3 regions of the Pseudoalteromonas sp. S327 genome follow, and region 2 is predicted to be linked to each of the others. Evidence: predicted binding sites of a transcription regulator. Region 2 holds the regulator's gene; each other region holds the start of a gene.

Region 1 (10,385 bases), on a different contig from region 2:
GCATATGAATATCCATTAAGATGACATCAAAATCTTGTTTCTCGAATATTGCAATAGCCTCTAAACCGTTGCTTGCTTTGCTTACCAAATGTTGATCTTTAGAAAGTAATAACGAAAGCAGCTCGGTGTTTTGCTCAATATCATCCACCACAAGTACCCTTAGCGATGGTAATTGAGTGTGCAGGCCATCGAAATGGTCTATTTTTTCTGCATCGCCTTGTTTAAGCGGTAAAGAGAAGTAAAAGCAGCTACCTTTGTTTTCTTCACTGACTAGGTTTATAGTGCCGCCCATTAGCTCTACTAATTGTTTACTAATGGTTGTTCCCAGGCCTGTACCGCCAAAGCGACGAGTAGTGGTGCCATCGGCCTGAACAAACGGCTGAAATATAGCTTTAACACGGTCTTTGGCAATACCTATGCCGGTATCTTGCACTTCAAAAAAGAGCTGATCAGTTTGCGTAGTACTTACAGTGAGCTCAACCGAACCTTGCTCGGTAAATTTAATGGCGTTACCGATGAGGTTAGTTAAAATTTGCCTTAACCTATCTGGGTCGCCATAGTAAGTTGTGGCAACAGAATCTTTAATGTTCAACTTTAAACGCAAGTCTTTCTTTTTTGCTTCAAGCCAAAATGTCGAAATAATGCTATCGAGTACTTGTTTTAAACTAAAGTGAACGGGTTCAATAGTTAGCTTTCCGCGCTCAAGTTTTGCGGTATCAAGCACTTCGTTAAGTAACCTTAATAATGAACGCGCCGCATTATTAACTGTAACCAAGTGCTTTTGCTGTTCTTGGTTTAGCGGAGTGTCCATCAGTAGGTCGCTAAAACCGATAATAGAATTCATCGGCGTGCGGATCTCATGGCTCATATTAGCCATAAAAGATTGCTTAGCGTGCGCTGCTTCTTCAGCTTGCAATTTTGCCTGCTCAAGTTTGTCTTCGTATTCTTTTTGTTCTGTAATATCAACCAATACCCCATCTATCCACTGCGGGTTATTATCTTTATCACAGGTAATACTGCCTTTATCTAATACCCAGGCAACTTTGCCGTTACGGTGGCGAATACGATACTCTACCGAGTACTTTAAACTTGAGGTCATGGCTTGCGCTACGGCTTCGTTTACCGTTGGCTGATCTGTTTTCAAAATAAGATCGTTAAGTTCTATGCAGCTTTCTGTGAACTCTTCTGGCGTGTACCCTGTTAGTTCAGCCACTGTTGGGCTGATAAATAACATGCTCCAGTTTTCGTCGTACTTACAGCGAAAAGCAGCGCCAGGCATATTATCCATTAAAGAGCGGTACTTTTGCTCTTTTTCAATAAGACTTTGCTGCATAGCGCGTTGTTCGGTTAAATCGGTGATAAAGCCAACATATAACGGCATATGGCCTGGCTGATTAACTTCCCCTATACCTAAGCGAATAGGAAAAAGGTGGCCATCTTTGTGTTTGGCAGACACATCCCTATTTATACCAATTACTTTACCTAGATCTACATTTTTGGCGTGAGACAAATAGCCATCATGGTGGCGAGCGATTTCATCGGCCATCAGCATTTTTACATTATGACCTTGAACTTCGTTTTCTCGCCAACCAAAAATTTTGCTGGCAGCTTCGTTAAAGCTCAAAATAATGCCGGTGTGATCTATAGTCACAATGCCATCAATAGCAGTGCCTAAAATAGCATTTAGTCGAGATTCATCCGCCGATTTTTCCTCAAGCAGTAAGCGGTATCTAACCATGCCATTTATAACTGCAATGACACAGGTTATAGCAACGGTCGCGGTAGCTACGGCAATAGCCACAAAAGCAAGCTCAGTGGTTGACTCTTCGTAATCGGGTAAAAGCGGAGAGGTTGCAACAAAGCGGGTAGCAGCCATACCCATATAGTGCATACCAGCCACCGCTGAGCCTAAAATAACAGCGGTAATAGAGCGCGCTTGCAGTTGTGATAAATTAGGTAGCAAACGCGTTAAATGATAACGCGTAAAAAGTGCTATGAACGATAAACCAACAGCGACCACAATTGATAAAGCAAATATGATTGCATCGTAACGTAGTAACGGGGCCAGCTCCATTGCTGCCATGCCGCTGTAGTGCATTGTACCAATGCCTGAGCCTAGTAAAATAGAGCAAATAATAAGGTGTTTGTATGACCCTTGCGATTTTACTAAAATCGAAAAAGCGTACTGACATGCAATAAACGCCGGTAAAAAAGACAAAACGGTAATGATTGGGTCGTAGTGTATTTCTGTGCATAACGAAAAGGCCAACATACCTATAAAATGCATACTCCAAATACCGGCCGATAAAACAGTGGCACCGGTCACATTGGCTAAGCGTTTATAGCTTTCGAATTGCGTTTGCTTTGCTACATCAACCAACCAGATCGTAAAAAAGGCAGCAAAAATAGCGGTAATGACCGATAAACTAACCAGTATAGGGTTATATGCACCGTTGATAATGAGGCTCGGATCGTGGTCGGTTATAAAAAATGCAGACAGCATAGTGGCTCAAATTAGTATCTTTATTGAACTAGTTTAATAGATTTATTATATAAATAAACTGTTAATCTAATAATTTATATTATAAATCAGCGAGGTTACTTTTTAGCATTAAAGTATTAACATGCGTAGCGTACTTTATTAATAAGACGAGATTTTGCGTAAATAAAAATAATAATAAACACTGAGCCCATTTATTTATCGCTAAATAACTGCATTGATTAAATAAGGCTTTATAATACGCTTTTAATTATATTTAGAGCACACACCTTGTTTGAGTATCAGCTAAAACGCAGTGCAAGGCGTAAAACAGTGGCAATAAAAGTTAGCCAAAAATTAGTTACTGTTTATGCGCCTACACACGTGCCAAAACTACAAATAGAACAATGGCTGTTTAGTAAAAATGAGTGGGTAACTGCGCAATTACATAAACAACTTAACGCCATTGATACTCAACAACACCCGTTTAAAAACCAGCAAATAATGGTTTTTGCTAAGCCATATACCATTACTTTTGCAAAAGGGACACGCTCGCATGTTCAGCAATCCGATAGCGTATTTACTATTTACACTTCTAATCGAGTAAAAAAACAGCCTGAAAAACGCAAGCAGTTACTTTGCCTTGCCCTTGAAGAAACGCTAACAAGCTACATTGAAATGCGTTTAGCTTATTATTGCCAACAGATGTCAGAAGCATTACCGACTAAATTGACGATTGGAAGTTATAAACGTAAGTGGGGGAGTTGTAATTCTCGGCGAGAGCTAACCTTTAGCCTTAACCTTGTTGGGGCGCCTCATCATATAATTGATTATGTTATTGTGCACGAATTGGCTCATTTAAAGTATTTGAACCACAGCAGCGCTTTTTGGAAGCACGTAGCTAACTTTTATCCCGATTATAAATCTGCATCAGCATGGCTTAAAAACCACGGGGCAACATTACAGTGGGTATTTGATAATTAGTCTAAAAATGAAGTTTTAAATAGTGATGAAAAAGATGTAGAAAAGGATACTGAAGATAAGAAGTGGTGGAGGGAGCTGGATTCGAACCAGCGAAGGCTGAGCCGTCAGATTTACAGTCTGATCCCTTTGGCCGCTCGGGAACCCCTCCACACTATTTTGTTACATTTGGCCCCACTTAACTTAGCGGTAAGAAAAGTGGTGGAGGGAGCTGGATTCGAACCAGCGAAGGCTGAGCCGTCAGATTTACAGTCTGATCCCTTTGGCCGCTCGGGAACCCCTCCAATGCAACGGCGCTGATAATAGCAAACTGCGTATTTAAGTAAAGAAAAAAGCTAAAGAAATTTGAAATAAAGCCGATAAATATCTACCAGTTATCATAATCGGCTAAAGACTATGCAAATCGATGATTTGTTAATCACAGAGAGTCAACTAAAGACTAGGCTAAATAAAAGTGTGCATGAAAATCGCAGAGGCGAATTTTCACTTTTATTAGCGATGCTATCGCACGATGCGCTGGATTTTAGTCAATTTCACTTGCCAAAAAGTGAAACGCATAGTGCTTATGTAGACGAAGAACAGTTAAGGGAGCGCTTTGGTGCTGGACCAAAGCAATTATTAGCTCCCGAAAAATTTGATATGACCATAGGGCAAGAGCACGCGTCGATGATTGTTCAACAAGGCGAGCAAGCAGGTATGAAAGCAATAAAATTAAGCCACTGCTTAAACCCTGAGCCACTAGCGATTAGAGATGACAAGTTACATATTCCTTTAACAGTAATCGATAATTGTGAACTATCAGTACGCAGGCGCTTAAATGACACGCACACCGCGCTTGCAAGTCCACAAATGGACGCCGCAGCATTTTATGACGATTTAACTAATGAGGCTATACATAAGCTATTGCTTGTTGCTAACGCATAAAAATAATTTAACACTTGTGCGTTTTAAAAGCCTAAAACACCTTATATTTAATAACCGGTTATGCAATAAAATAGAACAATTCTTTTTTTGTTTAAAAAAAGCATCCACAAATTAAATGCAATTGCTATAATGGCTGCAAATGGTATGACTTGAGTGCCATTATCATTAAATCAAGGTAATTAGGAACGTAATGAAGAAAACATTCACGCTAAATCATGAGAAAATCAAATACCCTCGTATGGTTGATGCTGCAAAGCATGAAGTGAAAAAATATTTGAAAAGAGAGCGCAATAAAACGCTACCTGTTGAAGCTGATTACTGGGCGTTTGACTGTAAGTTTGGCACAAGTGCCGATGATGCCGAAGTTGTTCACGTAGCTGAAATTAACAACAAGATCAGCGAAATCGAAAAGCAGGCGCTTACTTCATTCTATGTTGAGATTTTAGCTAGACCTGCGCAGCGTGAATCGTTCGATCTAGATGATGATGAATAACCAATAGCAATATTGTAGAAAATGGACCTAGATGGTCCATTTTTGTTTATGGCAGTTATTAACATGTTTAGTGGTATAGAGTAGCGCTTAAATAAAAAGCTATTTTATGCTAAGTGTTTAGCTTATTTTATACACTGTGACACTTTTTATATTTTTTACCGCTTGCACATGGGCAGGGGTCGTTTCTGGCAACTTTTATATCGGCGACCGGATTAATAATACCCTCTAAATAACGCCATTCACCGTCCTCTTTTATAAAGTCTGATTTCTCATCTAATTCACAATATAAGTTTTGGTAAAAATAATACGCGTTAAAGGCAACATAACCTCGCTCATCACTTTGCTGCGTATCGCGCACAACTAATTTTACAAAGCGGCAGCTATTGGCAAAGTCAGCAATTTCATTTACTGGGTTTTGTGCTTGTTTTTCTTTGGCGTAAGTTTTAAATACATAAGATGCATTTTTTAATGCATAAGCACTAAAGCGCGAACGCATTAGTTGCTCAGGTGTTGCTGGGGTTTTTATATCAAGATGATAAGGCTGGCAACAGTCGCCATAATTAAGCTGACTGTTGCATAAGCAAGCGCTAGTACTAGTTACACTCATAAAATACTAATTAACATAAATTAAAAATGCATTTTACCAAGCTTATTGAGTAAGTGATATTGCTGTAGTGCTGGTTTTTTTAGTAAAGCAAAATAGCTTAGCGCTTCTTTTGTTTAAATTAAGCGATAAATTAACAAGCTGCTGCTCACTTACTATATCTGTCCACGTAATAATGGCTGCAAAGTTCCCATTATGAAGTGCTGAATTAAGTACATACTCTAAATTTACTAAATGCTTTTGTCTTATTACAAGCAGTTTGCTGGTATCTATAGAGCAGCTATCTAGCAAGGCTTTACTAGGCACATGGTCGGGCGCAATCAGTAAGGTCCACGCGTTAGAGCTATTGTATTGGTGCAACACTTTTAGCATCTCAAACGTAGCAGAAATTTCATCTTCTACTTTAATTAAGTTTACCGACTCACTTTCATCATGTTGTTGGTAGCTTTTAACGGTTCTTACGGTAATTGGCTGTAGCATAGGTCTCACTCACTGGGTTTATATACAGTACGTGTATACAGTAGTTTATACAGTTGTTGTGTGCAAGCGTTTTTTGTTATTTTTTATACAGTTAATGGTTTTAAAAAATAAACAATGAAAATAATGTTTTAAAAACAGTTGGTTACAGTTTGTGCTGTGCAAGTGAAAGCTGAGGGTGTTTGCAGTACTGTATAAAGTGTAGCAGCGCTATACAGTACTTGATGGATGGCTATACAGTTATTTTAGTGTGTTTTACAGTACTTAGCTGTTAGCTATACAGTAGTTAGTCATTTTTTGGAATTAAGTGGGCAAACTGAATTTGGTGGATTTGCTCATACAAACTGGCTGCATAGCATTGAGCGTCTTTAAGACGTTTGGTGTCGATATATTTTCTTAAATCATTTAAAGCAGCGGTTGCCGGTTCGTAGCCTTGGCTGCTGGCTAAACTTAACCATGCTGCTGCGTGAAATACGCTTTTTGGTACGCCTTGGCCTTTGACAAAAAATAACCCTAAATAAAACTGGGCGCGATGATTTCCGGCCATTGCGGCAAGGCGCATCCACTTAGCTGCCAACGGTGCTTGGTTATGCTTTAAATAATACAGGGCTTTGTTAAGTGTTGTTTGCTCACTGACATCACTATTGTTTTCAGCGCTGTGGTTTGTAGGCTGTGTTACAAAATCTAAAATATTGTTTAATTGCTGCTCTAAGTCTTGTCCGCTAGGCTGAGTCTTATTCATATATTTTCTTTTTTATAGTTTCTACGCCAACAGTTTAGTATATCGCAAGGTAAAATGTCCTGTTTATACTTAATTTTATGGTAAAATTACGTCACTTTTTACTATCACAAGTCTATTATGCTCGAAGCTCTATTTAAACTCCGCGAAAATAACTCCAATGTGCGACGCGAAAGCATTGCTGGAATCACTACTTTCATTACTATGGTTTACATTGTATTTGTAAACCCTGCAATGCTTGCGGAAGCAGGCATGGATCAAGGTGCTGCATTTGTTGCTACCTGTATTGCGGCTGCTATTGGCTGTTTTATTATGGGATTGTGGGCTAATTACCCTTTAGCACTTGCGCCGGGCATGGGTTTAAACGCATTTTTTACTTACGGTGTTGTACTGGGCATGGGTTATAGCTGGCAAGCTGCATTAGGTGCGGTATTTATGTCTGGTTGTATATTTTTAATATTAAGTTTGTTTAAGGTCAGAGAGTGGATAATTAATGCTATTCCTTTGGTTTTAAAGCAGGCTATTGCCACTGGTATTGGTGCGTTTTTAGCGTTAATTGCGCTTAAAAATGCAGGCATTATTGTTTCAAGCCCAGCTACATTAGTACAGCTTGGCGATATTACTTCGGCAGGTCCTTTATTAGCTATTTTAAGCTTTTTTGTCATTGCTGCTTTGCTTTATCGTGATATAAAAAGCGGCGTACTTATTAGCATTTTGCTAGTAACGGGCATTGCGTTAAGCCTCGACTTAGTTGAGTACCACGGCGTAATGTCAATGCCACCGTCTATTTTACCTACCTTCATGCAACTTGATTTTGCAGCGGCCTTTGAGCTTTCTATGCTGAGTGTAATTTTTGCGTTTTTGTTTGTTGATTTATTTGATACATCAGGCACGTTAGTTGCGGTAACTCAAAAAGCAGGCTTAGCCGATGAAAAAGGCAATATGCCACGTTTAGGGCGTGCTTTAAGTGCAGATAGTACAGCTACTATTGCGGGTGCAATGTTAGGTACTTCTACCACTACTTCTTATATTGAGTCTGTAGCCGGTGTATCGGTTGGTGGGCGTACTGGCTTAACAGCTGTTGTTGTGGGTATATGCTTTTTACTAATGATGTTTTTTGCGCCGCTTGCGCAAATGGTGCCGGCTTATGCAACAGCGGGTGCTATTTTATACGTTGCGGTATTAATGCTGCAAAACCTTAAGTTTGTAAACTGGGATGACATGAGCGATGCAATTCCGGTAAGTGTGGTACTACTTATGACGCCGCTTACATTCTCTATTGCGCACGGTATTGCTCTTGGTTTTATATCGTATACTGCGGTTAAAGTACTGTGTGGTAAACGCGATCAGGTTAGTATTAGCGTGTGGATATTAACAGCGTTATTTATTATCAAGTTTGCATTTTTATCGTAATAGTTAATACCCATTCTTTTAGCTAAGAGCCTTAGTTTGAGGGTGGGTAAACATTTATTATTTAGTGGCTATCGCTCATGCCGCTGCGTTGTTATACCTTGCGTATCTATATTGTGGTAAATGAGCGTTTATAACGTAGTTAGCGCTAAGTAGTGCCTCAAAATACGTTAGTATTTACCCATTGGTAAAAATAGCTTAACAGATACAAAAAAGCCCATACCTTATGTATGGGCTTTCTTTTGGGTATTTAAAATTACCATTTCTTTTTAGGTGCAAATAATACGTCTAAGTCATCTTGCTCTGCTTCTGCTTTTTTCTTCAGGGCAGTGGCATTTGATGCTTTTAGTTCGGTGCTTATTTCTTCTAAATAGGCTTCAACTTCTTGGCGTTTTGCGTTTACGTATTCATCAGAATAGGTAACGGCACTAAGTGTGGCATAGGCTTTTTCAAAATATTGCCTAGCAGAGCCCACCATGCTCGCTGAGCGAGCAGATAAACCGCGTTTAATTTGGCTTTCTATGTTAATTCTGAGTTGTAACTTTTCTAGGCGTTTATCTTCAGCTGCAAATACTTGGCTATCTACACGGCCTTTACTGTGCTCAGAGCGCATAATAACTCTAAGCTTTTTTATGCCCTGAATTAACGAGACTAACTGCTTATCGTTACTTGGTAACGATAAATTGTCGCTGCTATTACCTTGTACTGCACCACTTAGCTTTTCTTTAGCTTCGTTCATTCTGCTTTTTAATGCTTTAGAATTAGGTGAATGGTTCACCATAGCGTTTAGTGCTTCGTAACATCTACGTTGTAAAACGCGTATAATGTTTTCAGAAAGCGGAATATTAGCGCTATTCATAAGTGCTTCTTCGGTTTCTTCAATTATCGCTTTTTGTTTTGTTAATTCTTTGCGACGTTCAATTTCTTGCTTTTCTTTATGCTGCTGTACAGCGCTTACCCACAGTGCAATCACTATCAGTGCCACTATAAGCACAATTATAATCGAAACGATCATGGCTTAATTCTCGGATTCATAATCTATTTTTTTATATTACATCAAATATATGCTTTGAGGGTAGCTTTGCGCTGATTAACTTAAAAATATGTTAAAAATTAGATATAAGAATAATGTATTATAAGTTGAACCTGAATAAACATCGCTATCTGCAGCGGGTTTATTATGCTAGCCTTAATGCTTAAATAATGAAAGTATACGTGCTTACTTTGCCAAGTTTTAGCTAAATTAAACTTGGTTTTGCTTAGTATTACCATCATATAAGCTTAATAATAACGTTAAAAACTGCAACCATGAAATTACAACAACTTAGATACATCGTAGAAGTTCAAAACCATAAGCTAAACGTATCAGCAACTGCTGAGAGTTTATTTACCTCACAGCCTGGTATATCTAAACAAGTGCGCATGCTTGAAGATGAGCTAGGTGTACAAATTTTTGGCCGCAGTGGTAAGCATTTAACGCATGTTACAGGTGCCGGCGAAGAAATAATTAACATTTCTCGCGAAATTTTATCTAAAGTCGAAGGTATAAAAGCGGTTGCTAATGAGCACACGCTGCCTGATCAGGGTAAACTAAATATAGCCACTACACATACTCAAGCTCGTTATGCTTTGCCAAGTGTTATTCAGGGCTTTATGAAAAAATACCCAGCTGTTTCGCTGCATATGCATCAAGGTACACCACAACAGATTTCTGATGCGGCAGCGCGCGGTGACGCAGACTTTGCCATTGCAACTGAAGCACTTCATTTATACTCAGATTTAGTTATGCTGCCTTGCTATCATTGGAACCGCAGCATTGTGGTGGCAAAAGATCATCCACTAGCACAAAAGGCCGACAATTTAACCGTTGCTGATATAGCGCAGTATCCGCTTATTACGTATGTATTTGGGTTTACTGGTCGCTCTGAGCTTGATAAAGCATTTAACGCGCACGGGCTTGAGCCGCACATTGTGTTTACTGCAACCGATGCCGATGTAATTAAAACTTATGTAAGGTTAGGGCTAGGTGTAGGTGTAGTCGCTTCAATGGCCGTTGATCAATTAAGTGACACAGATTTAGTGTGTATTGATGCCAGCCATTTATTTGAAGCTAGCACAACTAAAATTGGCTTTAGAAAGGGCAGTTTTTTACGTACTTATATGTATGACTTTATTGAGCGTTTTGCCCCGCATTTAACTAAAGAGCGAGTAGAGCGAGCCAGCTTATTACGTAATCAAGATGATGTTGATGCGTTATTTGCCGACATAGAACTGCCGG
Region 2 (10,385 bases):
GCTTCTGTATCTGATAAGCGACTTGCCTGATCATGGTCAATAACGCCTTTACTGATCGCTATTTTTTTCAGTTTTTCCGCATCCATACCTGCACCATCATCTTTAATGGTTAACAAAATATGGTCGCCTTCTTGCGAAGCCGATAATGTAACGTTACCGGTTCTAGGCTTACCCGCAGCTTCACGCGCTGCTGGCATTTCAATTCCGTGGTCAACTGAGTTTCGTACTAAATGCACCAACGGATCGGCCAGTGCCTCAACTAAGTTTTTATCTAAATCGGTTTCTTCACCTACAAGCTGTAAATCAATTTCTTTATTTAAGCTACGGGCTAAGTCACGTACTACGCGAGGGAATCGGCCAAACACTTTTTTGATAGGCTGCATTCGCGTTTGCATTACTGCACCTTGAATATCAGCAGTGACCACATCAAGATTTGATATCGCCTTACCCATCGCTTCACTGTCTGTATTGGTCGCTAAACTAACCAACCTATTTCGTACTAATACCAACTCGCCAACCATATTCATTATTTGGTCTAAACGCTTTGTATCAACACGTACTGTGGTTTCAGCAGGTGGAGGCGTAGCTTTTTTAGGTGCAGCGCTACTCGCTGGTTTTTCAGCCACTTTAGGTGTAGGCGCAGCGGCTTTAGCCGCCGGAGCTTGTTTTGCTGCAGGTGCTGGCGTAGGCTTTTCTGGCGTAGGTTTTGCTGGCGTTTGTGCTACAGGTGCAGCCTTAGGTGGCTGCGGTGCAGGTGTGTCAGCTTCTTTTGATTCTGGTGCGGCGCCTTTACCATGCAGTTCATCAAGCAGTGCTTCAAATTCATCATCGCTGATTTCATCATCACCGCTATCATTTGCAACAGCCGCTGGTGGTGCTGTGTGTTTTACTTCTGGCTCACCGCTTGAAGTATCTCCTGCAACCGGACCAAAACTACCTACACCGTGTAATTCATCTAATAAACTGTCAAATTCATCATCGGTAATATCTGAACTTGAATCTGGCTCTGCACTTGCACTTGGTTGCGACACCGGGCTTTGGCCTTTGCCGTGTAACTCATCGAGTAAGCTTTCAAATTCATCTTCTGTAATTTCGTCAATTTGCGTGCTATCTGCTGAAGGGCTTGAACCTGCCACATCAAATAGTTCATCAAATGCAAATGGGTCTTCATCATCTGTTGCGCTAACGGGAGCTGCGGGTTCTTGTTCAACAACTTCGGGGGTTGTTTCAGTAAGCTCGTCATCCGTAGGCGGTTGACTAAGTTTATGAAGAGTTTCTAATAATTGAGGGTCTGCTGGGTCTGGCTGTTCGCGATTTTGAATAGTGGCAAACATTTCATTAATGGTATCTAGTGCTTGTAAAATCACATCCATTAATTCTGAATTAACAGTTCTAACCCCTTGGCGTAAGAGATCAAATACGTTTTCAGCACCATGACAGGCATCAACAAGCTCAGTCATAGCTAAAAAGCCTGCCCCTCCTTTTACGGTATGAAAGCCCCTAAAAATAGCATTTAGTAACTCAGTATCTTCTGGGTTATTTTCTAGCTCAACTAACTGTTCAGATAAAAGCTCTAGGATTTCTCCAGCCTCTACAAGAAAGTCTTGTAAAATATCTTCATCGACTTCAAAGCTCATGCAGTTACTCTCCTCTTAGAAGCCCAAACTTGATAATAGGTCATCGACCTCGTCTTGGTCAGATACAACATCATTTCGCGACTCTTTATCAATAATAGGGCCTTCAGGACCTGCTAATGTTTGTGCGGCAACCAGTTCTTCTGTTTCTTGTTGTTCTTTACTTTCAGCTATGCTGTCATCTTGTGCAGCAAATGCTGTTAAAAGGTGGATTAAACTTTCTTCTACTTCTCTGACTAATTCAATTACACGGCGGATAACCTGGCCGGTTAAATCTTGAAAATCCTGCGCCATTAGTACATTGGTCATTAAAGTTTGCAACTCATCGGTTTTATGATGAGAGCTGTTCATAAACTTGTCGATGCTGTGGCATAAGGTTTTAAACTCGCCCAGCTCTATTTCGCGGTTCATAAGCCTATCCCAAGTAGGCTTAATATGTGCAATTTCATCTGCTAGCTGCTGCGCAATAGGCAGGCTTGCTTCGACCGCATCCATTGTCTTATTAGCTGCATTTTCTGTCATTTCCATGACATAGTTTAAGCGCTTTTTCGCATCCGGAATTGCATCAGTGGTTAAATCGGTTAAACGCGTATCAAGTTCAAAGCTTTTAAGGGCTTCGTGTAATTGGCGTGTTAACTTACCTACTTCAGCAAAAAGCTGCGATTGCTCTTGAGAGGCAGTATCTAAAATTAATTGATCTGCTTTATCTTGCTCACCGTTTTCTAAAAAAACGACGAGCTGACGAGCTTGTTCTAAAGTAATTTGAGGCGCAGCTGGTGCTGACATAAGCCTCTCCTCTCATTAACCTAAGCGTTCAAACACTTTTTCTAATTTAGTTTTCAAAGTACCAGCAGTAAATGGCTTAACAATATAGCCATTAACACCTGCTTGCGCTGCCGCTATTATTTGTTCTTTTTTAGCTTCTGCCGTCACCATTAAAACCGGAATATGTTTTAATTTTTCGTCAGCTCTAATGGCTCTTAGCAAGTCAATACCCTGCATGCCTGGCATGTTCCAATCGGTTACAACAAAGTCAAAAACCTGATTTTGCAACATAGGTAATGCTGTAGAACCATCGTCAGCTTCTTGAACATTCGTGAACCCTAGGTCACGCAACAGATTTTTTATAATACGTCTCATTGTAGAGAAATCATCAACAACAAGAATTTTCATGTTTTTATCCAAAACATCCTCCGGTGAGGTCTTAACCTATAATTTACTTACTACTAGTTTATCCAGTCATTGATTTTTGCTTTGAGCTTAATCATCGCCTGACCATGTATCTGACTTACACGCGATTCACTTACATCGAGTATATGCCCAATTTCTTTTAAATTCATTTCATCGTTGTAATACAAAGAAAGCACCATTGCATCTCGCTCTGGTAAAGACTTTATTGCCTCTAACAATGAATTATTAAACCGTTCATTTTTAACATTATTAAATGGTTTGTCTAGCGCTAAATCTTGACCTGCTGGGCTAATAACATCTTCATCTACCCCTAGGTCTTCTATACCAAGCACTTTACTGGAATTAACATCATTTAAAATATGATGGTATTCTTCTAGCGAAATATCAAGTTTTTCAGCTACTTCAGTATCTTTTGGTTCTCTATTTAAGCTATTTTCTAATTCTGTGATAGTTTCGGCTACTAATCGGCTTTTACGGTGCACCGAACGTGGTGCCCAATCCCCTCTGCGCATTTCATCAAGCATAGCGCCGCGGATACGAATACCAGCAAACGTTTCAAAGCTTGCCCCTTTACTGGCGTCAAAGTTTTTTGAGGCCTCGATAAGGCCAATCATTCCCGATTGGATTAAGTCATCAAGCTGAACGCTAGGAGGAAGACGAGCTATTAAATGGCACGCCACTTTTTTGACAAGCGACGCGTGTTTTTCAACAATCACATTTAGATTTTGTGTTGATTGATATCCCATAGCTCTTTTCACCGATGTTGTCATAATCAGCCGTTTACTAGCTTCTCAATGAAAAACTCTAAATGTCCTGAAGGTTGATTAGGTATAGGCCATTTTACTGCTTTTGTCGCTAATGTTTTAAACGCAACTGCTGCTGGTGAATTAGGGAAAAGATCGACAATTACTTTTTGTTTACGCGTAGATTTACGCATATTTTCATCATATGGAATAGTCGCAACAAGCTCCATAGACACATCTAAAAAGCGGTCTGTTACTTTAGAGAGCTTTGCAAAAAGCTCTTGACCCTCGCGCATACTGCGCACCATGTTTGCAACAATTTTAAATTTATAAACGCCATGCTCGCGGCTAAGTACTTTAATAAGCGCGTAGGCATCAGTAATAGAGGTCGGCTCGTCGCACACCACCACCATGACATCTTGCGCTGCACGAGAAAAACTCAGCACCATGTCAGAAATACCAGCGGCGGTATCTACAATTAAAATATCAAATTCGGTATTAAGCTCACTAAAGGCACGAATTAACCCAGCATGCTCAGATGGGGTTAGCTCCACCATATTTTGCGAGCCTGATGTAGCAGGCACGATTTTAATACCGCCTGGGCCTTCAACTAAAATCTCGTCAAGTTCGCACTCACCTGAAAGGACGTGAGATAAGTTTTTTTCAACACGTAGTCCTAGCATTACATCACAATTAGCTAGGCCTAAATCGGCATCTAATACTAATACACGATTACCCTGCTGCCCTAAAGCAATAGCAGTATTTAAAGAGACGTTGGTTTTACCCACCCCTCCTTTACCGCCAGTGACAGCGATAACTTTTACGCCGTTGTTATTGTTTTGACTCATTTTGCGCAGGCCGCTTGCTTGATCTAATACTGTGTTAATCATACATCCCTACTGTGCTTGGCGCCACCGCTTGGTGCCTTGAATGTTGTGCTTTTGCTCTTTTTAAATACAATTGCTCAGCTTTTTTTACTAGTTTTTCAGCATTTGCAACGCGAATATCTTCTGGTACACGCTGACCATTAGTAAGATACCCTATCGGAAGACGATTTTGAATCGCTATACTAATAATCTCACCTAAACTTAATGATTCATCTAACTTAGTGAAAATACAACCGCTTAGCTGAACCTTTTTAAAATGTCTCACCGTTTCTTGTAGAACATTTATTTGTGCAGTAGCACTTAATACTAAATAACTACGTATATCTACTCTTTGGTTACGCATTAAGGTGTTTAGCTGTTCAGTTAAGCGTAAATCACGTTGACTCATACCCGCTGTATCAATTAATACTAGACGCTTATTACGTAAATGATATAAAACTTCAGCTAATTCATTGGCATCTTTTACTTGTTTAACACCACAACCAATAATACGGCCATACGTAGCAAGCTGCTCATAAGCACCTATTCTGTAGGTATCAGTCGTTATTAGGGCGACTTTATCGGCGCCATATTTTTGTGCCCCTAATGCTGCAAGTTTAGCAACTGTGGTTGTTTTACCTACACCAGTAGGCCCTACAAGTGCGTACACACCACCTTGACGAAGAATTTCATTATTGGTGGTCTGCATTTGATCTTCAACCATTTGTAATAATGCCTTCCAACCTTGCTGGCGCGATACGTCATCAGGAATAAAACACGCCATTTGCTCTGCAACGTCTTTATCTATCCCCATGCCAACTAACCGATCAATCATGCATGCACGTGTTGGGTCGCGACGCGCCATATCTTGCTGCATTAAACCCGATACTTGGTGCTCTAGTAACTGGCGAATTGCGTTCATTTCATCACGCATTGCGCTCATTTGAGCGCTTTCGTTATTATTAGCTTGGCTACGCGGTGCAACCGCCGTATCTAGCTCGTCAAAATCTTGATCTAGGTCATCAAAGCCTAAGCTGTCAGCTTGGGTTTGCATGCGTTTTGGCGCTCCATTTTCGCGTGCAAACATATTTGTAGTACGTGGCTGTGCTGGCTCTTGATAATGCTCAGATGTATCAATACCTGATTGCGAAAACATAGAAGCAAGCTCAGGAGAGCGAGGACGCGGCGACTGACGCTCTAATAACGCTTGTAAGCTATCGGCGACTGCTGCTTGTGGCTCAGGTTGCGCACGCTGCGGCTCTGGCTTTACAAAGTTATGAGCGTTTTGTTGAACATCTCTTTGAGGAGCTGGCGCTGCCTGTGGTTGCGCTGCGGCTTTAGGGGCTGCTTTGTCGTAATCTACTGCGGCAACAATTTCTACACCATTAGCGAGTTTTTTGTTCGACATAATAACGGCATCAACACCTAACTCATCTTTAACTTCTTTCAGTGCGGTGCGCATATCTTTAGCAAAAAAACGTTTAATCTTCATGGTTCAACCCCTGTTAAAATCTTTATTGTTGGCCTACTGAGCTGACAATCTTGATCTGTCTTTCATCTGGTACCTCTTGATAAGACATCACCCTTAAACCCGGTATGGTGTACTTAACAAAACGAGATAACACAGTGCGTAACATTCCTGACGTTAGCAATATTGAAGGTTCTCCGGCCATTTCTTGATTCTGATGCGCTTCGTTTAATGATGTTTGAAGTCGCTCAGCAAGGCTTGGTTCTATTCCGGCACCTTCGTCGCCTGCATTTTGTAATGACTGATGCAACATCTGTTCCAACTCAGGCGCCAAGGTTATGACAGGGATTTCTGATGACATGCCCACAGCGTCTTGTACGATTAAACGGCGCAGCGAAATACGCACTGCAGCTGTTAAAACATCGGCATCTTGGCTACGTGGGCCGTACTCTACAAGGGTTTGAACAATAGAGCGCATATCACGAATAGCCACACCTTCGTTTAATAAATTTTGCAGTACTTTTACAACGGTTGTCAGTGGTAGTACTTCTGGCACTAACCCTTCTACTAAACGTGGATGGCTTTTTGCTAACATATCAAGCAGGTTTTGAACCTCCTCATGCCCTAGCAATAATGCGGCACTGTTAGTTAATAACTGGCTAATGTGGGTGGCGACCACAGTGGCTGAATCAACCACGGTGTAACCTAGTGACTGTGCTTCGTCTTTTTGATCAGGCTTTATCCACACCGCATCTAAGCCAAATGCAGGGTCTTTGGTTTCAACCCCTTTAATAGGGCCAAATACTTGCCCTGGGTTGATGGCCAGTTCATCGCCATGTTTGAGCTCGCCTTCACCACTTGAAACACCCATCATGGTAATACGGTACGCATTAGGGTCTAACTCTAAGTTATCGCGAATATGTACAGGCGGTACTAAAAAGCCAAGCTCCTGAGATAACTTTTTACGCACCCCTTTAATTCGGTTGAGCAGCTCACCACCTTGAGATTGGTCAACAAGCGGAATAAGCCTGTAGCCAACTTCTAAGCCAATAACGTCAATTTGTTGTACATCGTCCCATCCAAGCTCTTTTTGCTCTTGCTTGTTTGCAACGCCAGTACCGGCAACGGCACCACTTTCAGCCTCTTGGGCTGCTAGAGCAGCGGCTTTTAATTTTTGCTGCTGAGTAAAATAAGCTAAGTAGCCAAGTAGTGCGCCTAAACTTAAAAAAGCAATATGAGGCATACCCGGAACCAACCCCATAATGATTAAAATACCTGAGGCGATAAATAATGATTTTTCGTTACCTAATTGGGCTTTAAATTGCTCACCCATGTTATGTGATTCGTTTTGGCGAGTAACAACAATAGCAGTACCAATAGAGAGTAATAATGAAGGAAGCTGCGCCACAAGGCCGTCACCAATGGTAAGTAAAGTATATACTTCCATTGCGCGGCTAAAGCTCAAGTCGTGTTGGATCATGCCCACAAATAAGCCGCCAACAATATTAATAATTAATATCACGATACCGGCAATGGCATCGCCTTTTACAAACTTACTCGCCCCATCCATAGAGCCGTAAAAGTCAGCTTCGCGGGTTACTTCACTGCGGCGCTCACGTGCTTGCTCTGCACTAATAAAGCCAGCGTTTAAGTCGGCATCTATCGCCATTTGTTTACCCGGCATAGCGTCTAGCGTGAAACGAGCCGATACTTCAGAAATACGCCCTGCACCTTTGGTTATTACTACAAAGTTTATAATGATCAAAATTAAAAACACCACTAAACCTACCGCGTAGTTTCCGCCAATAACCACTGAGCCAAACGCTTCAATTACCTTACCAGCCGCATCGCCCCCGTTGTGACCCTCAAGGAGCACCACGCGTGTGCTGGCAACATTTAGGGCTAAACGCATAATTGTAGCGATTAACAGTACCGCCGGAAACATGCCAAATTCGAGAGGTTTCATGGTGTAAACAGTCACCAGTAAAACAACCAAGGCAAGAGCAATATTAAATGAAAATAATATATCAAGAAGAAATGGTGGCAGCGGTAAAATAACCATACCCAGCGCTGCAAGTACTAATAGCGGTGTGCCAACACCTTTGGCATACTCTTTTTTATCTTTGTTAAGTTGTTGTAATACCGCTTTAAAATCCATAACTCTACAATTCAATAAATTGACACTAGCCTGAAATAGCAATAACTATTCCAAGTATAGAGTCAGCAATAGATTCATTGAGTATTGATGCAAAATTTAAAGCAAGTGAGAGACAAGAGCGTATGGGCTTTATGGTTTGAATTTTCAGCCCCGTGTTGATATTTAGGCAAGGCGCCCCTGTAAAGTGTGGTTAGCTCAGCTTACCCTAATCGTATTTAAAATCATCCGGAATAGGCAGTTTAGACTTAAGAGGGATGGGGCGCTTTCCGCGACCTTTTTTAAAGCGTTTAAGCTGAAATACATAGGCTAAAACTTGCGCTACAGCGGTAAATAGCTGATCTGGGATCTGTTGGCCTATTTCAGCAGTATGATAAAGCGCCCGCGTAAGCATAGGGGATTCTACAATCGGTACTTCGTTACCTTTGGCTATTTTACGAATTTGCATAGCCATTTCATCTATCCCTTTGGCAAGTACAATCGGTGCACCTGCTCGCTCAGTATCGTATTTTAGCGCCACAGAATAGTGAGTAGGATTGGTTACAATTACGTCGGCATCGGGGACATCTTGCATCATCCTTCGCTGCGACATTTGCCTTTGTGTTTGCCTAATGCGCGCTTTAATTTGCGGATCACCCTCTGAGTTTTTGTACTCGTCTTTGATCTCCTGCATGGTCATTTTAAGTTGTTTGTTGTGGTTATAACTTTGATAAGGCGCATCTATTGCGGCAATAATCACCAAAGTGCACGACAACCCTAAAAACATCCACGAGAGCATTTCAAGGGCATGAATTATATTACTAGGTGCGCTTTCAATACTTAAATGCAAAATTTCATCAAAAAAAGTTTGAATCAAAAACACCGCAAAAATAGCCACCAGCGCAAACTTTAATATAGACTTTACAAGCTCTATCGCTGCTTGTGGGCCAAACATGCGTTTAAAACCCTTTATTGGCGACATTTTACTGGGCTTAGGTGCTGCAGCTTCCCAACTAAAATTAAAGCCGCCGAGTAAGGTATTTCCTATAAATGCTGCAATAACAATAATTAAAACAAACATCGCCACTGGAAACAGCAGCGCACTGGCCACCTCACTCCACACCGCAAACATTTTAGTGGTGTCGTAGGTTTCACTGCGATTTAAAGACAGCATCCTACCCATAATATTGTATAAGCCTTTGCCTATTTCGGGCCCATATAACAGCAACGAAATTGCAGAAAAAATAAGTACAAACATAGTCCCTAGCTCTTTTGAGCGTGCTATTTGACCTTTCTTTTTAGCATCTTCGAGCTTTTTGGAGGTGGGTTCTTCTGTTTTTTCTTGTCCTGAATCTTCAGCCATTGCCCCTCCTACACCGTACAGCCAACAAGGCTACACATTAGCTCAATCATTTTTAACCACTGAAATTCAAATTGGGTTACAAAATTACCTAAGGTAGCCCAAATAATAATTAAACCGGCAACTAATGTAAACGGAAAACCTATTGAGAAAATGTTTAATTGCGGTGCTGCGCGGGTCATAATACCAAATGAAATATTAATAATGAGCATGGCCGTAAGGGGGGCTAAAGCCAATACCAGTGCAGTGGTAAACATCCAGCTGCCCCACGTTACTATGTCCCAGTAATGATCAACAGCCCACCACTGGCCGTTTATAGGCAACACCGAAAAACTATGCACCACCATTTGAATCATCATTAAATGGCCATTAAAAACAAAAAATAACAAGGTCGCTAAAATTAAGTAAAACTGGCCAACTGCAGGCACACTCGCACCATTTGAAGGGTCTATAACAGAGGCAAAGCCCAAACCGGTTTGCATTGCCAGTATTTGCCCAGCAAGCACAAAGGTATTTAGCATTAGCGTAGAGGCAAACCCTATCGCAACACCTATCAACATTTGCTGAATAACCACCAGCACCATTTCAAAAGAAAATAAATTAGTAAATGTTGCAGGAGGCAGCGCTGGCACCACTAAAAACGTTACCACTACCGCCAATCCCATTTTAATGCGGGTAGGTACGTTTTGTGCGCCTAAGCCCGCCATAATCATGATCATAGAGCTTATGCGAACTAAAGGCAGTAAAAAATCACTTAACCATTGAATAACAAAAGAAAAAGGAAATTCCACAATTAGCCTGCAATTTCAGGAATGAGTAACACTAGGCGGGTAAAAAAGTCCATTAGCTCTTGAGTAAGCCAATGCCCACCTACAATAAGTGCTCCAATGGTAATTAATAAGCGCGGTAAAAAACTTAGGGTTTGTTCATTAATTGAGGTTGCCGCTTGGAACACCGCCACCACTAAACCAACAAGTAAACCAGGTACC
Region 3 (10,385 bases), on a different contig from region 2:
GTAACAGTGGTAGCAAGCGGCGCGGCATCTCCCGCTGCAGCACTGCCAAATGTGGTAATTTGCATGGCACCAAAATCAGCTATAAATATCAGCCCGCTATTTTTTGCAATCGCTATGCCCTTAGGATTAACTAGTGTAGTGGCAGGGCCTGTAATTTCACGGTCTTGATTAGTACTAAAGCTTGCACCATCATCGCGATTGGCAAGTTGGCATATAGTTTTAATGCTACCATTTTCGCTGTCGCTTGCTTGTATTAAATTACCGAGGCTATCAAAGGCTACGCCTTCATTTGCAGTGGTATTAAAGGTCTTTAATTTGGCAGCGTCCTGGTTTATTAAATCAACAGTGCCTGCGTTTTGCTCGCCGTTATTAGCTAAAATAAACGTGGCTGCACTAAAGCCGGGGTTACCGTTTGTGCCATCGTTTCCATCTTGACCATCTGCTCCCGGCGTACCGGCTAAACCGTTTTCTCCATCATCACCGCTACACCCTGAAATACCAAGTACTATCCCAAGCGCTAATGCTGAAAAACAAAGGGGGCGTTTAAGTGAACTGTTTTGTGTATGAAGGTGAGTTAAATTAGCTTTTTTCATCATTTTTACCTTTTAATATTCCATCAAATGAAAGTAAATAACGTGCCTGTTTATACTCCTCAGTACGTACTATTTACTGTGTTAACCTCATAGAGATAACGCGTAGAAATACACATTGGATGCAAATATTTAAAAATAAAAAACAAAAAAGGAGCCATCAGGCTCCCTTTAAAAGCTAGCTAGCAAAAATAATTAAGCGATAAACGATTTTATTGAATTTAAAATGCCTTGTTCGCCTAAGCCCATTTCATCGTGCATTTGCGCTTGTGTGCCGTGCTTAATAAATTCATCAGGAATACCTAAGTTAAGCACCTTTAGGTTGGCTTTTTGCGCTGCTAAATATTCATTAACCGCTGAGCCTGCGCCACCACAAATAGCGTTGTCTTCAAGCGTTACTATTACATCATGAGTTTGGCTAAGCTCATCTAATAAACTTGTATCAAGTGGCTTAATAAAGCGCATATTAACTAGCGTTGCACCTAGCTCATTTGCAGCAAGTTGCGCGTTTTCAAGCAAAGTACCAAAGGATAAAATAGCAATTTTAGCGCCTTGTTTAATGGTATTGGCTTTGCCTATTTCTAGTAGCGTCATTTCGCTTTGAATATCGGCAGTACCGGCACTACCACGAGGGTAGCGAACTGCTACAGGGCAATTAGCCTTATAACCGGTATAAAGCATATGGCGGCACTCGTTAGTATCACTAGGGGCCATAATAACCATGTTGGGAATACAGCGCATAAAGCTTAAGTCGTACGCACCTTGGTGTGTTTCGCCGTCGGCGCCTACAATACCAGCGCGGTCTATAGCAAAAAGCACAGGTAAGTTTTGCAGTGCAACATCATGGATAAGTTGATCATAAGCACGTTGTAAAAAGCTCGAGTAAATAGCTACAACGGGTTTTAACCCTTCACAGGCAAAACCGGCGGCCAATGTGACAGCGTGCTGCTCAGCTATAGCTACATCGAAATATTGCTCTGGGTGTTCTTTTGAAAAACGCACCATACCTGAGCCTTCACGCATTGCAGGCGTAATAGCCATTAATTTTTTATCTTGCTCGGCCATATCACACAACCAGTCACCAAACACCTTAGAGAAAGTGGCGGCGCCAGGTTTAGATTTAGGTAAGCTTGATGTATTAGGGTCAAACTTTGGCACACCGTGATAGCCAATAGGATCAGCTTCTGCGGGTTTATAGCCTTTTCCTTTTTGAGTTTTTATATGTAAAAGCTGAGGCCCTTTTAAATTACGCATATTACGCAGTGTATCTACGAGCATATTTACATCGTGGCCATCAATTGGGCCAATATAATTAAGACCTAGTTCTTCAAAAAAGGTACCTGGAATAACCATTCCTTTTAGGTGCTCTTCTACTTTACTGGCAAGCTCTTTAACAGGAGGCACGCCAGAGAGTAACTTTTTACTGCCTTCGCGAATATTTGTGTAAAAGCTGCCAGATAAAATACGCGCAAAGTGATTAGTTAACGCACCGACGTTTTCAGAAATCGACATTTCGTTATCATTTAAAATGATTAACATGTCAGATTTTACATCGCCTAAGTGGTTCATTGCTTCAAATGCCATACCTGCTGTAATGGCGCCATCGCCTATAACGGCAACAGTTTTGCGGCCTTTACCTTCTTTTTTAGCCGCAATAGACATACCAAGCGCTGCCGAAATAGAGGTACTTGAATGGCCTACGCTAAAGGTATCGTATTGGCTTTCTTCACGAAAAGGGAATGGATGTAATCCGTCTTTTTGGCGAATAGTATGCATTAAATCGCGTCGTCCCGTTAAAATTTTATGCGGGTACGCTTGATGGCCTACATCCCATACAAGGCGATCTTCTGGTGTGTTATACACATAATGTAGAGCAACGGTAAGCTCAACAGTTCCTAAACCAGACGCTAAATGGCCGCTACTTTGCGAAACAGAGTTGAGTAAATAGTCTCGTAACTCGTTGCTAAACGCAGGGAGTTTATCTTGCGCTATATCGCGTAAGTGGGCTGGTTCGTCAACCAAGTTAAGTAATGGATACTTGCTACTATCAAGTGTCATGGTATTTATTTTATCCTTCGCTAACACCGGTGCTAACTTATTAGTTGTTACCGCTGTTGAGTAATAATGTCAGTGCTAAATGGCAATACGTATATGTAACACTCAATGGTCACGTTTAATCAGGTAGTTTGCCAGCGCCGCTAGAGTAGAGGTATCAGCATCTATTTTGTTTAATGCTTGATGCGCTTGCTCTATTAAATTTTGCGCCATTTGCTTGGCACCTTGCATACCTAATAGGGCCGGATAAGTTGCTTTATTAGCAGCTAAATCAGAGCCTTGTGGCTTACCTAAAGTAAATGTGTCACCTTCAACATCTAAAATGTCGTCGTGCACTTGAAATGCCAGCCCTATAGCATACCCAAAAACACGTAAGTTTTCTAAGGTTTGTTTGTCTGCTTTTTCGCTACATAATGCACCCAATGTAATGGCACAGTTGATTAAGGCACCCGTTTTTAATCTATGAATTCGTTCAAGCTGTTGTACTGTAATCACTTTATCTGTGGCTGCAATATCTAGCCCTTGCCCGCCTACCATGCCTTCTAGCCCCGATGCTTTAGCCAGTGCGCTGATCATTTTTACTTGTGTTGATGCGCTGCAGGTAAAATTGTGAGCCGAGATAAGCTCAAAGGCCAATGTTTGAAGTGCATCGCCCGCTAAAATTGCATGCGCATCGTCAAACTCTATATGGCAAGTTGGGCGTCCACGGCGAAGGTCGTCATCATCCATGGCTGGTAAATCATCGTGCACCAACGAGTAGCTATGAATACACTCAATAGCAGCAGCAAGAATATCTAAATCTTGCTTATTAGCTCCGAGCATTTCACCACTTGCGTAGACTAAAAAGGGGCGTAAACGCTTGCCACCGTTAAATAAGCCGTACTGCGTGGCTTCTTTTACTGTGTGTGCAGTATCAAGGGATTGATCAAAGTACTGTTGCAGGGTCTTTACGACATCTTGTTGAGCACATTCTATTTTTTCTTGTATGCTCACGGTTATTCCATATCGTTGTTAAATGAAGTAAGCGCTGCTTTTTCGTCATTACCCATCAAAATAGACACTTTTTGTTCTGCTTGTTGTAACTTACCCGTTGAGGCGTTAGCTAAGGCTATACCACGCTCAAATTGCTTTAACGACTGTTCAAGCGATAAATCACCTTGTTCCATTTCACCGACAATGGTTGATAGTTCTTCGAGTGCTTGTTCAAAACTTAGGTTTTCAGGTTTTTTAGTCGCCATGTTTAATTTCAGCCAGCATGATAAATTTAGGAGCCAATTTTAGGGGGAATGCTAAACTAGGTCAAAGGATGATCGTTGTTTTTTGAGTTATATCAGTTTAAATCGTATTTTTACCATGTATAAGATGCGTATTAGTGCTCACTGTGTACAATAAAATTAATCAGTCGCTAGGCGAGTAGGGTATCTTGATCTAAAATTAGGCCAAACACAGTGTTTTACACTTTTTTCAAAAATGGCTTAAGTATTTCAGTATCTTGCCGATAAGCAGTTAATAATAAAAGTTTGAATAACAAAGTATAATACTTTGGAGGAAATGTGGATTTAGCAACCATAATTGGGATCCTTGGCGCAATTGGTTTAATTGTCATGTCCATGTTTATGAGTAGTAGCGGTGAAATGGGGATGTTTGCCGATGCGCCTTCTAGTGTAATTGTATTTGGTGGCTCACTATTTATTGTGTTATCAAACTTTACCTTGTCGCAGTTTTTGGGCATAGGTAAGGTTGTTGGTAAAGCATTTATGTTTAAAATCGAATCGCCAGAAGAGCTGATTGAAAAAGCAGTTGAACTTGCTGATTCAGCCCGTAAAGGGGGGTTTTTAGCCCTCGAAGAAGCCGAAATACCAAACCCTTTTATGCGCAAAGGTGTAGATATGCTCGTTGATGGCCACGATGCTGATGTAGTTCGTGCCACGCTTCAAAAAGACATTTCTTTAACCACTACTCGTCACGAACTGGGCGCCGGTTTATTTAAGTCACTTGCCGATATAGCCCCAGCAATGGGTATGATAGGTACGTTAATAGGCTTAGTTGCTATGTTATCTAACATGGATGACCCTAAAGCCATTGGCCCCGCAATGGCGGTGGCATTATTAACTACTTTATATGGTGCATTTTTAGCAAATGTAGTGGCTATTCCTATTCAGGTAAAACTGGAGCTTCGTAAAGACGAAGAAGCCATGAATCAGCGTCTAATACTGGATGCTATTTTAGGTATTCAAGATGGCCAAAACCCGAAAGTAATTGAAGGTATTTTGAAAAACTACCTTGCTGAGTCTAAGCGCAAAGTAGATACCGAGGAGTAACCATGTCTGATCAAGAGTGCAAATGCCCACCCCCAGGTTTGCCTGCTTGGATGGGAACATTTGCCGACCTAATGTCGCTTTTAATGTGCTTTTTTGTACTTTTGCTCGCGTTTTCAGAAATGGATGTACTTAAATTTAAGCAAATAGCAGGCTCGATGAAGTTTGCATTTGGTGTGCAAAACAAAATAGAAGTAAAAGATATCCCTAAAGGGACCTCGGTTATTGCTATGGAATTTACCCCTGGTAAGCCTGAACCTACCCCGATAGAAACCATTCAGCAACAAACGGTTGAAATGACCCAGCAAATGTTAGAGTTTCAAGCGGGTGATGAAAGCTCTGCTGGTGGTAGACAAGAGCAACGTGGCGATAAGCGTGGTGGCGAGTCACGTAGTACATCGCAGCAGCAATCTTCAGAGCAAGCAACTTCAGCCGCCGATCAAGAACAAACTAACGAGTTAGTGAAAAAAATAGCACAACAGCTCGAAAAACAAATTATCGACGGTGCAATCGAGCTTGAATCTTTAGGACAGCAAATCATTATTCGTATCCGTGAAAATGGCTCATTTCCCTCTGGCAGTGCTTTTTTACAACCTAAGTTTAAGCCCATAATTCAAGATATTGGTGAGTTATTAAAAGATGTACCTGGAGAAATTACGGTATCGGGTCACACCGATGATTTTCAGGTTTCTAACGAGTTGTATATTAATAACTGGGACTTATCGTCAAAGCGTGCTGTAGCAGTAGCAAGCGAATTACAAACGGTACAAGGGTTTGATAAAAACCGTATGATGGTCGTAGGGCGTGCTGATACTCGTCCACTTGTTCCGAATGATTCAAACGAAGATAGGCGTAGAAATCGCCGAGTAGAAATATCAATCTTACAAGGTAAGGCTAAAGAGTCAGACCCTATTGATGTGCGCTAGGCGAGTAGCGGGCGCTAATTTCTCTAATTAAGTTTCTTTTTAAGGTACTTAATCGCCTAAGTATCTTGGCAAGTTCATTATTTTAGCTTAAAGTACATTTCTTTAACATATGTAATGGTGTTTCTGTGAAAATAATCGATAAATATTGCTATATGCCGGGAAATGGTTCTGGTGGTGACGATGATAAGACTAATGATTAACTATGTTTAGATGGTTCAATGAGTTATATGCATTTATTGAGCTCAGCTGGGTTTTGTTTTTACTTCCAGCTATAGTTATTTTTTTTCTACGAAAAGATTATTTAGCACTCAGGTTTGTTTGTATCACGAGTGCTTTTTTCTTATTTGGTGCTTTTATATATGAGCCTTTAAAAACGTTTGATAAAGATATTAACATTTACAGGTACGTCATTTGGGCTTTTAATGATATTGCTTGGATGGCATTAATTGCTTATCTAGGCTTAAAAGATAAAGTTTATTTATGGCAATGTGTATTAGGGCAACTTGTGGTTGTAATGGCCCCAACTTTACAGTTGTTCAGAGTTGTAGATCGCCATTTATGGGATTTATCTTATAGTACTTTAATGTATAAAACTCTTTTACCTCTGATTAATATTTCTACTGTAGTAGTATGTTACCTCCCTCTTATTTATATTTTAGTTAAAAACAAAGAAGACCAGATTAGTAGTAAATATAAAACTCCCTCCCCCTAAAATAGCTGTGCTAAACTACTGTTCATATAAACAGTTAGTGAGCAACTCCCATGAAACTCTATATCGCAGAAAAGCCATCACTTGGCAGAGCTATTGCTGATGCATTGCCAAAACCACATAAAAAACACGATGGTTATATAGAAGTGGCTAATGGTGACTGTGTCTCGTGGTGTATAGGGCACTTACTAGAGCAAGCTGAACCTGATGATTATGATGCGCGTTTTAAAAAGTGGCAATTTGAACACCTCCCCATAGTGCCACAGCAATGGCAGCTCAAGGCAAAAACGAAAACGCGTAAACAATTAACTATTTTAAAAAAGCTAATTAAGCAGGCATCAGTACTCGTGCATGCGGGCGATCCCGACCGCGAAGGCCAATTGTTGGTTGATGAAGTCATAGAGCAAGCCAAAATAAGTAAAACCAAAAAGCAAAGCATTCAACGTTTACTTATAAGTGATTTAAATTTAGCGGCGGTAAAAAAAGCGCTTACTACTATGCGTTCAAATCGTGAATTTATTCCGCTTAGTGTGTCGGCGCTTGCGCGTTCACGTGCAGATTGGCTATTTGGTATGAACCTTACGCGTGCTTATACGCTGGCGGGACAAAAAGCAGGCTTTGGCAATGTGTTGTCGGTGGGTCGCGTACAAACCCCAATTTTAGGTTTAGTGGTTAATCGGGATAACGAAATAGCTAACTTTGTGTCAAAACCATTTTATGAAGTGTTGGCGCATTTAATAACCCCTGAGCAGCAAAGCTTTGTGGCCAAGTGGGTACCAAGCAAAGCCTGCGAGCCGTACCAAGATGAAGAGGGCCGCGTTTTAAATAATGCATTAGCCGAAAACGTCGCTTCGCGAATAGCCAATCAACCAGCTGAAGTCACTGCGCTCGAACAAAAACAAAAAAAACAAAGCGCGCCGCTGCCTTATAATTTATCGGCACTGCAAATAGATGCTGCAAAGGCATTTGGTATGGCTGCTCAGCAAGTACTCGATATTTGCCAAACGCTCTATGAGCGTCATAAGTTAATTACTTACCCTCGTTCTGATAATCGTTATTTGCCTAAAGAGCATCATTTAGATGCGCCTGTAATTTTAAAAGCAATTGCAGCTAATGGCGGTCAAAATACTGAGTTTGTGAATGGGGCAGACGCTAAAAAACGCAGCAAATGTTTTAACGATGCAAAAGTGGCTGCACACCATGCAATTGTACCTACCGCCAAACAACTAAAAACAGCGACTTTGGCGCCTGATGAAGCAAAAGTATATCAACTTATTAGCAGGCATTACCTAATTCAGTTTTACCCCGATTATATTTATAACGAAACTAAAGTAGAGGTAACAATTGCGGGAGGTTTATTTAAAGCCAATGCAAAGCAAGATGTAAGCTTAGGGTTTAAGGTATTAATGGGCAAAGCCGAGCTAAAAGATGAAGCAACCTTGCCTCATTTAACAAAAGGCATGGCGCTTAACTGCACTAAAGGTGAAGTTATAGAAAAACACACTACGCCACCGTCTCATTTTACTGATGCAACATTGCTAAGTGCCATGACCGGCATTAGTCGTTATGTAAAAGATTCACAAATTAAAAAAATACTCAAAGAGACCGATGGGCTAGGAACAGAGGCAACCCGCGCAGGCATTATTGAATTATTATTTAGGCGTCGTTTTTTAAAGCGCGAAGGTAAATCAATTAAAGCAACGCAAACAGGCTTGGCACTTATTAGTGTTTTACCAGAGGGTTTAGCTAGCCCCGATTTGACCGCTAAATGGGAGGCGAGTTTAGGCAACATTGCTCAACAAGCAATGAGCTACCAACAATTTTTACAACCACTGCTGGTGGAGCTTGAAGGTTTTGTACAGCAAGCAGCTAGTTGTGATAGCCATGTATTTTCAAAGCTACCTAAAACACCACCTAAAAAGCGCTTTGCTATGGGTGGTAAAAAAGCAGCATTTAAAAAATCAAATTATAAAAAGAGCTCAGCAACCACTTAATCGCTGAGCTCTCAAATACGGCTTATTTTTTATTAAATAATGCGACTACAGCGTTACTCATGGCTTTTATACCGGTCGGTAATGCTACTTTATAATCTGGCGCAAATTTACTTGAGTGTAATGAGGGAAGTGTTCGGTTACTTTTCATCGCATTTGTATATTGCTGCTGGTTTACTCCACCTAACCAAAATAACGTAATAGGAATGTTTTCATCAGTTCTACCGTACAGTCCAAAATCTTCACCAGCCATAACCGCTTTTGTCTCAAGTACATTAGTTTCGCCAATTGCATCAGCAATAGCACTCCTAACAATATTAGTTTGCTGAGGGTTATTGTAAGTAGATGGAATAGATTCATCTTCATGAACGTGAACAACAGGGTAGTGTGACTCAGTAAGGCCAGCACTTTGAGCAATACCCGCTGTAATACGTTTTATTGCTGCTATTTGCGCCGTACGTACCTCTGGGTTGTAGCTTCTAAGTGTAAGCTGTAGTTTTACTTCATCGGAAATCACATTATGCTTTGAGCCACCATGAATAGAGCCCACAGTCACAACGGAAGGCTCAAGTGGAGAAAGCTCGCGGCTTGTGATTGTTTGTAATGCTAATACCGTACGCGCCGCAATAACTACAGGGTCTACAGTAGTGTGCGGGTAGGCGCCGTGTCCGCCTTTACCTTTTATAGTTATATCTACCGAATCAACACTTGCCATGGTGTATTCATTTTTCATTGATACCTTACCCGCAGGCACGCTGGCACTAACATGCAGCGCCATAACATGATCAGGCTTAGCATATTTACTAAATAAGCCTTCACTTAACATGGCTTTTGCTCCACCGCCAACTTCTTCTGCAGGTTGCGCAACCATCATTAACGTTCCTTGCCACTTATCTTTATGGGCAATAAGTTGCTCAGCAGTACCAATAAACGAGCTCATATGTATATCGTGGCCACAGCCATGCATTACACCTACTTTATTCCCATGCTCATTGGTCACTTGTACTTTAGATGCATAAGGTTTACCGGTTTGCTCTGTGATTGGTAGGCCATCGGTATCAGTACGAATCATTATTGTAGGGCCGGTGCCATTTTTATAAATCCCTACCACACCGTAGCCGCCCACATTATCTGTTACGTCAAACCCAAGGTTTGTTAATTGCGATGCTATTTTTTGGCCAGTTTCTTGTTCGTGATATGAAAGCTCTGGAGATTGATGTAAGTCGAGGTAAAACTTTTCAATAGCTGGCATACTCTTAGTTAAATCTAAGTTTAGTGACTTAGCGTAAGTAAGTGGGCTTGCTATCATAAATGCTGCAGCTAGATAGGTGATTTTCATGTTTTCCCTCATTATTTGAAAGTATTTAATACTTGTATTTATTATGTTCGTCTCCATATAAAAACCTAAATAAATGAATATGGCAATTAATTCAATGAGCAACATAGTTAGTATCAACGCACAAAACCTTCAGCAAGTACTCGGTGAAACATCACAACAAAAGTTGGTGCTGCTTAACTTCCACTCGCCACAAAGTCCTGAGTGTATTAGCCAAATCGGTATATTAGAAAATTTAGCTACGCAATATAAAGACCATATTGTAGTGGCTAATCTTGATTGTGACGCAGAACAAGCACTCGCCTCGCAATTAGCGCAGCAGGTTGGCTTGCAAACCTTACCTACACTTGTGTTGTTAAAAGATTCAGCTCCAGTAGATTTATTAGCGGGTGCACAAACAGACGCGCAAATTCGCGAAGCCCTGAGTAAGCATTTACCAGCGCAACAGGACCTACTTCTT

Evidence for each region. Region 2 encodes FliA, which starts transcription of late flagellar genes. Its sites were predicted from a motif close to CTAAAGNTNNNNNNNNNNNNGCCGATA; they were not measured.
Region 1: a site for FliA is predicted at 3,796-3,822, ahead of CWB60_RS08535 (VC2046/SO_2500 family protein). Genes of this name have one in related genera too.
Region 3: a site for FliA is predicted at 4,120-4,146, ahead of pomA (flagellar motor protein PomA). Genes of this name have one in related genera too.

What each region holds. Positions count from the first base shown of each region.
Region 1 covers NZ_PNDP01000025.1:31,478-41,862, reverse strand. Annotated here, with positions in the region: gene CWB60_RS08555 (MHYT domain-containing protein) at 1-2,503, opposite strand, end outside; gene CWB60_RS08550 (M48 family metallopeptidase) at 2,813-3,463, shown strand; tRNA gene CWB60_RS08545 (tRNA-Tyr) at 3,527-3,611, opposite strand; tRNA gene CWB60_RS08540 (tRNA-Tyr) at 3,660-3,744, opposite strand; gene CWB60_RS08535 (VC2046/SO_2500 family protein) at 3,857-4,384, shown strand; gene CWB60_RS08530 (DUF6172 family protein) at 4,575-4,877, shown strand; gene CWB60_RS08525 (YchJ family protein) at 5,005-5,484, opposite strand; gene CWB60_RS08520 (SulA-like leucine-rich domain-containing protein) at 5,527-5,961, opposite strand; gene CWB60_RS08515 (tetratricopeptide repeat protein) at 6,245-6,700, opposite strand; gene CWB60_RS08510 (NCS2 family permease) at 6,818-8,110, shown strand; gene CWB60_RS08505 (hypothetical protein) at 8,364-9,122, opposite strand; gene cysB (HTH-type transcriptional regulator CysB) at 9,416-10,385, shown strand, end outside.
Region 2 covers NZ_PNDP01000005.1:44,054-54,438, reverse strand. Annotated here, with positions in the region: gene CWB60_RS02980 (chemotaxis protein CheA) at 1-1,637, opposite strand, end outside; gene CWB60_RS02975 (protein phosphatase CheZ) at 1,653-2,420, opposite strand; gene cheY (chemotaxis response regulator CheY) at 2,436-2,819, opposite strand; gene CWB60_RS02965 (RNA polymerase sigma factor FliA) at 2,861-3,571, opposite strand; gene CWB60_RS02960 (MinD/ParA family ATP-binding protein) at 3,598-4,458, opposite strand; gene flhF (flagellar biosynthesis GTPase FlhF) at 4,451-5,926, opposite strand; gene flhA (flagellar biosynthesis protein FlhA) at 5,949-8,060, opposite strand; gene flhB (flagellar biosynthesis protein FlhB) at 8,266-9,399, opposite strand; gene fliR (flagellar biosynthetic protein FliR) at 9,408-10,187, opposite strand; gene fliQ (flagellar biosynthesis protein FliQ) at 10,190-10,385, opposite strand, start outside.
Region 3 covers NZ_PNDP01000076.1:70,070-80,454, forward strand. Annotated here, with positions in the region: gene CWB60_RS19360 (hypothetical protein) at 1-593, opposite strand, end outside; gene dxs (1-deoxy-D-xylulose-5-phosphate synthase) at 786-2,648, opposite strand; gene ispA ((2E,6E)-farnesyl diphosphate synthase) at 2,751-3,638, opposite strand; gene CWB60_RS19375 (exodeoxyribonuclease VII small subunit) at 3,641-3,883, opposite strand; gene pomA (flagellar motor protein PomA) at 4,199-4,966, shown strand; gene CWB60_RS19385 (flagellar motor protein MotB) at 4,969-5,889, shown strand; gene CWB60_RS19390 (hypothetical protein) at 6,092-6,601, shown strand; gene CWB60_RS19395 (DNA topoisomerase III) at 6,652-8,592, shown strand; gene CWB60_RS19400 (M20 metallopeptidase family protein) at 8,615-9,928, opposite strand; gene CWB60_RS19405 (tetratricopeptide repeat protein) at 10,023-10,385, shown strand, end outside.